3 regions of the Aquisalimonas sp. 2447 genome follow, and region 3 is predicted to be linked to each of the others. Evidence: predicted binding sites of a transcription regulator. Region 3 holds the regulator's gene; each other region holds the start of a gene.

Region 1 (3,260 bases), 740 kb from region 3:
GACCCTGCCCGTTGGGGCGTATAGCTACTCGGGCGGACTGGAGTACGCCATTGAGGCCGGCTGGGTACGGGATGCCGATGGCGTGGCTGACTGGCTGCAGGGCCAGCTCGTCCACACGCTCGGCCGTGTGGACGTGCCGCTGCTGGCGCGATTGCATGCCTGCTGGTGTCGGGATGACTGCACCGGCGTGGTGCATTATGGTCAATGGCTGCGGGCCAGCCGCGAGACATCGGAGCTGGTGGGCGAAGACCAGCACCTGGGGCGCGCCCTGGCAAGACTACTGAACGAGCTGGACATCCCCGAGGCTGAGCCCTGGACGCGTGCGTCGGAGACCAGCTGGGCGGTGGTCTACGCCCTGGCCCTGGTGCGTTGGGAGATCCCGCTGGAGGAGGGGGTTGAGGCCTACCTGTGGGCCTGGTGCGAGAATCAGGTGGCCGCAGCGATCAAGCTGGTGCCCCTGGGGCAGACCGCCGGGCAGCGGCTACTGCTGGATCTGGCCGAACCCATCGGCGCCGCCGCGGCCGCAGGCCTGCAATTGGACGATGACGCCATCGGCGGCACGGCCCCGGGCGTCGCCATCGCCAGCAGCCTGCACGAGACCCAGTATTCCCGGCTTTTCCGCAGTTGATTGCGGATTCCTGTGGGAGCGACGTGAGTCGCGACGGTCGCGTAGGGTGAACCTTCAGGTCCACCTTCCTCAGACAGGCAAGCCGCCGCGGCCCATCGCGGCCAACTCGGTGGACCTGAAGGTCCACCCTACAGCTCCCGCGGCTCGTATCGTGCCGCTGCGGTTCACTGACACCATCAGGAGGAACACACCATGTCTACCACCGAACAGGCACTGCGCGTCGGCATCGGCGGGCCCGTGGGCTCCGGCAAGACCGCGCTGCTGGAATCCCTGTGCCACTCCATGCGCGACCACTACAACATCGCCGTGGTCACCAATGACATCTACACCCGCGAGGACGCGGAATTCCTGACCCGTCATGGTGCCCTGGAAGCCGAGCGCATCGTTGGCGTGGAAACCGGCGGGTGTCCCCACACCGCTATCCGCGAGGACGCCTCCATGAACCTCTCCGCCGTGGCGGATCTCAACGCCCGTTTCCCGGGGCTGGACGTGGTGTTCGTGGAGAGCGGCGGCGACAATCTCTCCGCCACCTTCAGTCCCGAGCTGTCGGACCTCACTATCTACGTCATCGATGTCTGTGCCGGTGACAAGATCCCACGCAAGGGCGGCCCGGGCGTGACCCGCTCGGACCTGTTGGTGATCAACAAGATCGATCTGGCCGAGGGCGTGGGCGCCTCCCTGGAGGTCATGGACCGCGACAGCCGCCGCATGCGCGGCGACAAGCCGTTCCTGTTCACCAATCTCAAGTCCGGTCAGGGTCTGGACGAGGTGGTGGATTTCATCGTCCGCGAAGGCATGCTGCGCAACCGCGAGAGCGCCTAGCGTCTGCACGACAATCCCGCCCGAATCAGCCGTAGTACTGTACGTAGGGCGGACCTTCAGGTCCGCCATTGCGGGCCATGGCGGGCCCCGTGGTCGGCAACCCGGAAACGGCGGACCTTCAGGTCCGCCCTACACATGCGACACCTGCAGGTCTCTCGCTTTGGGCAGCGCGCACCAACTTGATTCATCCGGTTTCCGCACCACGCGGGTGCAATTGCCCGCCACGAGTGCATGAAGACGCCCTTGTTTGGTGCGTTCTCACGGCGGTATCAATGTAACTAATTGATAAGTAAAGCCAAAACCCCCTGGCATGGCGCTTGCTCCCTCCCTGTCAGTGCCCGGCGAACACCGTCAGGCACCAGCAAGTCACTGCCCCGGCCCGGTGCAGACCGGCCCGGCCAACAGGACGACGGAGGCAACCATGCATTCGACACAATCAAACAACGCGCTCTATCGCACCGTCGCTGGCGGCGCGATGGCTCTCGGCCTGGTGGCCGCGGGCAACGCCCAGGCGGACGACCCCATCAAGGTGGGCATTCTGCATTCCCTGTCCGGCACCATGGCCATCAGCGAGACGTCACTGCGTGACGTGGCGCTCATGACCATCGAGGACATCAATGAGCAGGGCGGCCTTCTGGGTCGTGAGCTGGAACCGGTGGTCATGGATCCGGGCTCCGACTGGCCCACCTACGCCGAGCAGGCGCGGGAGATGATCGAGCGCGAAGAGGTGGACGTCATTTTCGGCTCCTGGACCTCCGTTTCCCGCGAGGCGGTGCTGCCGGTGCTGGAGGAACTCAACGGCCTGATGTTCTACCCGGTGCAGTACGAGGGCGAGGAATCCTCCCGCAACATCTTCTACACCGGTGCGGCACCGAACCAGCAGACCCTGCCGGCGGTGGAGTACCTCATGAGCGAAGAGGGTGGCGGTGCCGAGCGCTTCTATCTCATCGGCACCGACTACGTTTTCCCGCGCACCACCAACCGCATCGTGCGGGCCTACCTGAATGCCCACGGCATCGGTGACGAGGACATCGAGGAGGTCTACACGCCCTTCGGTCACGACGACTTCCAGACCATTGTCGACGACATCGGTAGCTTTGCCGACGGTGGGCCCACCGCGGTGATCAACACCGTCAACGGTGATGCCAACGTGGCCTTCTACCAGGAGCTGGCCAACCAGGGCATCGACCCCATCGACGTGCCGGTACTTGCCACCTCCGTGGGTGAAGAAGAGCTCCGGGGCATGGATACCGACCTGCTGGCCGGCCATCTCGCCGCCTGGAACTACTTCATGTCCATCGACACGCCGGAGAACGAGCGCTTCACCGAGCGCTGGTTCGAGTACGTGGAAGAGAACGATCTCTCCGGTGGCTCCGACCGTGTGACCAACGACCCCATGGAAGCCACCCATATGGGCATCCGCATGTGGGCCCAGGCGGTGCTGCAGGCCGGGACCACCGACGTGGACGCGGTTCGCCAGGCCGTCTACGGTCAGTGCGTGGACTCCCCGTCCGGCTTCGAAGTGTGCATGGACGAGGAGAACCACCATCTGCACAAGCCGGTGATCATCGGTGAGATCGAGCCCGACGGCCAGTTCTTCCCCGTCTGGGAGACCGACGACGTGGTCCGCGCCGAGCCCTGGAGCGAGTACGTCGAGGGCAACGAGGACCGGCAGGCCAACTGGCGTTATCCCTGGGTCTGCGGGGACTGCGAAGAGCCGAACTACGGCCTGCAGTTCTAGCGCCCCGTGTCGGTGGTGACCGCGCACAGGGATGTGCGTGGCCTACCGTTCACACCCCCGTGGCCTCAT
Region 2 (3,260 bases), 1.5 Mb from region 3:
GGTATGGCGCAGTTGCAGAACATCGGCGAACAGGGCATCGGAGGGATCTCCGATCTCGGCACCCAGGCGACAGGTGGCATTCCGGGCGTCCGCGAGCTCTTCGGCCATGGCCTCGGGCTGCTCGTCCAGAAAGCGGTTCACGTGGCTGTGGGTCTCACGGAACTGCTCCATGATGTCGATACAGCCCTGAATCAGTCCCAGGCCCATGCCCATCTGCAGCAACACGAAGCCGGAACGGATGCGCGGCATCAGGTTGGTGATGTCGTGGCTGACCACGTGCTCGTCCGGAATGAAGCTGTCGCGGAAATGGCAGGCGTAGGTGCCGCTGCCTTCCAGCGCGATGAACTCGGCGCACTGCTGCAGGGCAAACCCCGGCTGGTTACAGAAGGTGACACCCATGATCTTCCGGTCACTGCCTTCCACGCCGAAGATTGCGGCGAATGCGTGCTCCTGGCCGAGATTGGAAACCCAGGGCAGCGTGCCATTGGCGACATAGCCACCCTCCACCCGGCGGACCCGGATTTTCAGCGACTCGATGTCGTGCAGATGCTTCACGCCGTTGGACAGACCGGTACCACCCAGCTGCCGGCCAGCGGCCACACCAGGCAGCAGGCGGTCACGTACCGCGGCGTCGTCGGCATTCTCCAGGTACCAGGCCAGGGCATCCTGGCACCAGACGCAGAACCCTGTGGACATGCACTCCCTGGAGACGGCCTCCATGGCGTGTATGGCAGCGGCGAAATCCTGCTGTCCGTCACCATGCCGACAGGCAACATGCTGTCGGTATGCCCCGGTGCTCCCGAGGTCGTGCATGAACGCGGCAGGATAGACACCCTGTCGATCAATCGCCGCGGTCTGCGGCGCCAGATCGCTGTAGACCAGGGATTCGACCTGGGTCTCCAGGGTGGGCTCAGGCGCTTTCGATATGGCATCGGCTAAGGCGGACATGGTGAACTCCTGTTCGGCAACGATGGAGGGGCCCGGCGGGACGGTCCGCCGGGCCGGTCTCTCAGGCCAGCGTCATCTCGGTGGGTACCGGGTTGCGCATGGTATTGGCCACCGGCGACCATTTGTCCGCCCAGGCGACCAGGTCCTCGAGCTCTTCCCGGGAGCAGTCCGCCTCGATATCGAACTTGGCCCGGATCGCCGTGAATCCCAGACGTTTCTCGCTGGTGTCCCCGACACCCCAGACACTGCTGATATTGATGTCCCCTTCCAGATCCGCCTCCAGCTTGTAGACGGTAATGCCGCGGTAGGTGGCATTGGCGTGAATCCCCACGAGCATGCAAGAGGCCAGGGCGGCCAGCGCGGCCTCCGACGGGTTCGGCGCATTGTCTTCGCCCAGCAGCGTCGGTGGCTCGTCGATCAGGTGCCCATCCAGATCGCGGCAGTACGTCATCATGCGGAAGATGCCTTCGCACTCGGTGTGGGACTTGAGGGTGTTCACCTTGGTGGGATCCATCTTCGCCTTCGCACCCAGAGCCTTGAGGCCCTCCAGATCAATGGGGCGCAAGGGCTGCTTGGACTGCTCTGCCGTGTCGCTCATCACTTCCTCCTGCATTTCTGCGTGATTGATGTCGCCACGGACTTTGCATCAGGCGTGCCATTCCGCCCCCGCACTGCGGAAAAACGCGTTTTATTCATCCGAATCAGTAGCCTGGGAATGCCTGGCCACCCTCCATCGGTCTCTGTTTCTGCGCCGGACCACCATGGAACAAACCGGACAATGTCGACATTGTCCGGTTTGTTCGCGGCCGTAAGCCCGCTTCCCGACAGCCGGGGATCGCGGCGCGAGGGCGCTTTTGCCGCAGCGCGTCATCGCTGGCATTGCCTTTGCTAGGAGCAGGGGGAGCAACCGTGACTCCCGCCACTGCGAGGACGTGAACAATGAAGAGCCTGGGTGATCCCTACAGTCCCCATTCCGATCTCCGCCACAACGCGGACTGTTCCTGCGAGAGCTGCAACTCCAACAGCGGGTCAGCAACCACCGGGAAACAACCGAAAGATCGCGAAGCCATCATCGACCGCGCCGTGGAAAACACGCTGGTGCGCGCACTCTTCGGGGGCAATGACATCAGTCGACGCCGCTTCATGGCCGCTGTGGGCCGTGGCACCGCGGCCGCTGCGGTGGCTTCCGCGTTCCCGCTGGGTGCGCTGAAGTCCGCGTTGGCCGATGAAGGCGGACAGCTGGAGCAGACCCGGATGTCCATCCCGTTTCTGCCCATCACCTGTGCCACCCCCATCATCATGGCGGACCCCATGGGCTTCTATGAACGCTACGGGCTGGATGTGAATCTCGAGCGGGTTGCCGGCTGGCCGGTGGTCCGGGATCGCATGGACGCCGGCGAGTTCAACGCCGCCCACATGCTGGCGCCGATGCCCCTGTCCATTCGCATGGGGGTAGGAGCCTCCCGGCTACCCGTCACCATGCCGGCCATCGAGAACATCAACGGCAACGCCATCACCCTGGCAAACAAGCACAAGGACAAGATGGACCCGAAGGACTGGAAGGGCTTTACCTTTGCCATTCCCTTCGACTACTCCATGCACAACTTCCTGCTTCGCTACCTGCTCGCAGAGAATGGGCTGGACCCGGATCGCGACGTGAATCTCCGGATCATGCCGCCGCCGGAAATGGTCGCCAACCTGCAGGCCGAGAACATTGACGGCTACATTGTTGCCGAGCCGTTCAACCAGCGCGCCGTCTGGGAAGGCGCCGGGTTCATCCACACCCAGACCAAGGACATCTGGAGTGGCCACCCCTGTTGCGCCTTCGTGGTGCGCGAGGACTGGGTGGACGCACACCCGAACACGTTCGGCGCCCTGTTCCGGGCCATCGTGGATGCAACTCAATACAGTTCCGCCGCCGAGAACCGCAAGGAAATCGCCGAGGCAATCGCCCCGCGCAGGTATCTCAATCAGCCGGTGGAGGTACTGGATCAGGTGCTGGTGGGCCGCTATGCCGACGGTCTGGGAGAGGTCAAGGACATGCCCGACCGCATCGACTTCGATCCCTTCCCGTGGCAGTCCATGGCAGTGTGGATGCTGACCCAGATGAAACGCTGGGGTTACATTGACGGCGACGTGAACTACCACCAGATCGCCGAGGAGGTCTTCCAGGCCACCGAGTGCCGCAAGGTCATGCAGGACCTGGGATACAACGCGCCGGAGGAGAACTACCGGATTCACGATATCATGGGCAAGGAGTTCGACCCGGCCGACCCGGAGGGTTACCTGGAGAGCTTCGACATGCGCGCTTG
Region 3 (3,260 bases):
GCACCACAAGGGCGAACAGGAGATCCACCGGTTCACCATCGAAGGCGTCGAAGTCGATGGCATCGCCGGTGCGGATGAATGCCGCTGCCGCCGCTTCGTTGCCGTCCATGCGCGCATGGGGCAGGGCAACACCGTGCCCGAGACCGGTGCTGCCGAGTTTCTCGCGGTTGATGAGCTTGTCGAAAATGGTCTGAGCGGACAGCGCGGGGTCGGAGGCGGCAACGAGGTCACTGAGGACTTCAAGCCCGCGCTTCTTGCTGGTGACGTCGACGTCACAGGCGACACGGTCCGGAGTGATCAGGTCGGCAATCTTGATCATGCTGTTCCACGCAGGGTCATGGCTGCGGCGTCCGTTATCGCCGGTGGCCGGAAAGGCCACCGGCGCAGGGTGTCAGTCCTCGTCGCCTTCACCCGCCGCCTTGGCCTGAGCCCCTTCGTTGCGGCGGTGATCGGTGACCTTTTCCTTGTGCTTCTTCACCTGGCGGTCGAGCTTCTCCACCAGACCGTCAATGGCAGCGTACATGTCCTGGGCGCTGGCGTCAGCGTACAGCTTGGCGCCACTGAGCTTCATGGTGGCCTCGGCCTTCTGGACGAGCTTCTCCACGGTCAGGATGACGTGGACATCCACGACATTGTCGAAATGGCGTTCCAGTTTGTCCATCTTCGCTTGCACGTAATCCCGCAGGGCGTCGGTGAGATCGATGTGGTGCCCGGTGACGTCTATCTGCATAAGGCCTCCTTGATGGCGCCCGCTCGGGCCGGGATATCGTGCATCCCGGAGCTCAGGCGATGCGTTTCCTGTCGTTGGACGAGGCAATGGACATGGATTCACGATACTTGGCTACGGTCCGTCGCGCCACATCGATTCCCTCGTTTTTGAGAATCTCCGCAAGTTTGCTGTCGCTGAGCGGCTTGCGCGGATCCTCGTCGCCGATCAGGCGGCGAATGCGCGCACGGATGGCGGTCGCCGAGCACTCGTCACCGTCGACGGTGTGCACATGGCTGGAGAAGAAATACTTGAACTCGAAGGTGCCCCGCGGGGTGTACATGTACTTCTGGGTGGTGATGCGCGAGATGGTGGATTCGTGCATTTCCACCTCTTCGGCCACCTCCCGCAGCACCAGAGGTTTCATGGACTCTTCGCCGTGCTCCAGGAACTCCTGCTGGTGGTTGACGATGCAGGTGGCGACCTTGAGCAGGGTCTCGTTGCGGCTCTGTAGACTCTTGATGAACCAGCGGGCCTCCTGCAGGTGCTGGCGCATGGTGGAGTTGTCGCTGCCCTGGTCGCCGCGCTTCACCAGCCCGGCGTAGTAGCTGTTCACCCGGATCTTGGGGGCGGCTTCGGGGTTGAGCTCGACCCGCCAGGCACCACGCTCCTTGCGCACATAGACGTCGGGGATGACGTACTCAGCCGGTGCGCTACTGATCTGCGAGCCGGGGCGCGGGTCAAGCGAGCGAACCAGGGCCAGCACCTCGCCCAGCTCGCCCTCGCTGATCTTCAGTTTGCGGGTCAGCTGGCTGACCTGACGGCTGCCGAGCAGATCCAGGTGGCGGTCCACGAGCAGCCGTGCTTCGTTCAGCCAGGGCGTGTCGTCGGGAAACTGGTCCAGCTGGACCAGTAGCGCCTCGCGGGGGTCCAAAGAGGCCACGCCGACCGGGTCGAAGCGCTGGATCAGGTGGCGCACCGCCTCGACTTCATCGGCCTCCACCGGCTCGTCCGAAGACACCGAGGCGCAGATGTCCTCGATGCTGACGCCGAGATAACCGTCGTCGCGGACGCCGTCGATGATGGCCTCGGCAATGGCCATGTCGCGATCACTGAAATGGGAGAGCTGGGCCTGCCACAACAGGTGCTCGTGGAGGCCACCACCGTCACCGGCGGTACGGTTTTCCCAGGTTTCCCGCTGTTCATCGTCGCTGCCGGCGGCACTGTACGAGGTGCTGCCGTCGTAGATGTCGTTCCAGTCGGAGTCCAGCGGCAGGTCTTCGGGGATATCGCTCTGCTGGTTTTCCGTGCTCAGCTCCGGTTCGCCGCTGTCGGTGGTTATCTCCGCGCCGGTAGCCTCGCTTGCGGCAGCCTCTGTGGACTCCGCATGCTCCCGGTTCTCGGCAGCCTCCGTGCGCTCGCCGCCGTCTTCGGCGTTGTTCTGGCTGTCTTCGCCGTCCGCGTTGCCGCTGCTGTCGAGTTCGGCATCGTCGGACTCGTCGAGATCGTCGGCGGGTTCCAGCATCAGGTTGGAGTCCAGCGCCTGCTGGATTTCCGTGCGTAGCTCAAGCGTGGAGAGCTGCAGCAGCTTGATGGCCTGCTGCAGTTGGGGGGTCATGGTGAGCTGCTGTCCGAGCTTGAGTTGTAGCGACTGTTTCATCGACAACGCGGGTCTCCCGCCGCCGTCGTGGGCAGCTGCTCGGACCGGATTCGGTGAATGCTGGTGTTATCCATGTCTCCCATCGTAACCGACTCAGGCCCGCGTTAGAACATTGGCGCGATACTTGCGTGACGGCATGTTGTCTCAGCGGGACCCGGGTCGCGTCTACAGCCGGAACTCCTCCCCCAGGTACACTTCGCGCACCTTGCGGTTGGCAAGGACCTCTTCGGAACTGCCCCTGGCAATGACTTCTCCCTGCGCGAGGATATAGGCGCGCTGACAGATGCCCAGGGTTTCACGCACGTTGTGATCGGTAATCAGGACGCCGATGTCCCGCTCCGCCAGGTGGCGGATGATGGCCTGGATATCCAGCACCGAGATGGGGTCGACACCGGCGAAGGGTTCATCCAGCAGGATGAAGCGCGGGTTGGCTGCAAGGGCGCGGGCGATTTCCACCCGGCGGCGCTCACCCCCGGAGAGACTGATGCCGGTCTGGTCGTGCAGGTGGGCAACACTGAACTCCTCGAGCAGTTCCTGGGCGCGCTCGCGACGCTGCTTGCGGTCCAGTTCCGGGCGCGTCTCCAGGATCGCCAACAGGTTGTCCATCACCGTGAGCTTGCGGAAAATGGATGCTTCCTGGGGTAGATACCCCACGCCGCGTCTGGCGCGCACATGCATGGGCAGGTCGGTGATGTCGTTGTCGTCGAGCAGGATGCGGCCACCGTCGGCCTGGACCAACCCCACCACCATGTAGAAGCAGGTGGTCTTGCCGGCGCCGTTGGGTCCGAGCAACCCGACGACCTCGCCGCTGGCCACGTCGATGGTCGCGCCGTGGACCACCGTCTTGCGCCGGTAGACCTTGGTCAGCTCCTCCGCCCGCAGCAGGCTCACTGG

What was found. Region 3 encodes sigma-54, which starts transcription at its own class of promoters, with help from an activator protein. Its sites were predicted from a motif close to TGGCANGNTNCNTGCTT; they were not measured.
Region 1: the regulator sigma-54 is predicted to act here: its motif matches at 1,757-1,773, upstream of urtA (urea ABC transporter substrate-binding protein).
Region 2: the regulator sigma-54 is predicted to act here: its motif matches at 1,823-1,839, upstream of KU884_RS07625 (CmpA/NrtA family ABC transporter substrate-binding protein).

What each region holds. Positions count from the first base shown of each region.
Region 1 is NZ_CP050695.1:3,832,582-3,835,841, reverse strand. It holds gene KU884_RS18195 (urease accessory protein UreF) at 1-628, shown strand, start outside; gene ureG (urease accessory protein UreG) at 821-1,450, shown strand; gene urtA (urea ABC transporter substrate-binding protein) at 1,872-3,191, shown strand.
Region 2 is NZ_CP050695.1:1,627,479-1,630,738, reverse strand. It holds gene KU884_RS07635 (acyl-CoA dehydrogenase family protein) at 1-948, opposite strand, end outside; gene KU884_RS07630 (OsmC family protein) at 1,010-1,546, opposite strand; gene KU884_RS07625 (CmpA/NrtA family ABC transporter substrate-binding protein) at 1,888-3,260, shown strand, end outside.
Region 3 is NZ_CP050695.1:3,091,221-3,094,480, reverse strand. It holds gene ptsN (PTS IIA-like nitrogen regulatory protein PtsN) at 1-319, opposite strand, end outside; gene hpf (ribosome hibernation-promoting factor, HPF/YfiA family) at 392-730, opposite strand; gene KU884_RS14635 (RNA polymerase factor sigma-54) at 783-2,366, opposite strand; gene lptB (LPS export ABC transporter ATP-binding protein) at 2,532-3,257, opposite strand; gene lptA (lipopolysaccharide transport periplasmic protein LptA) at 3,254-3,260, opposite strand, start outside.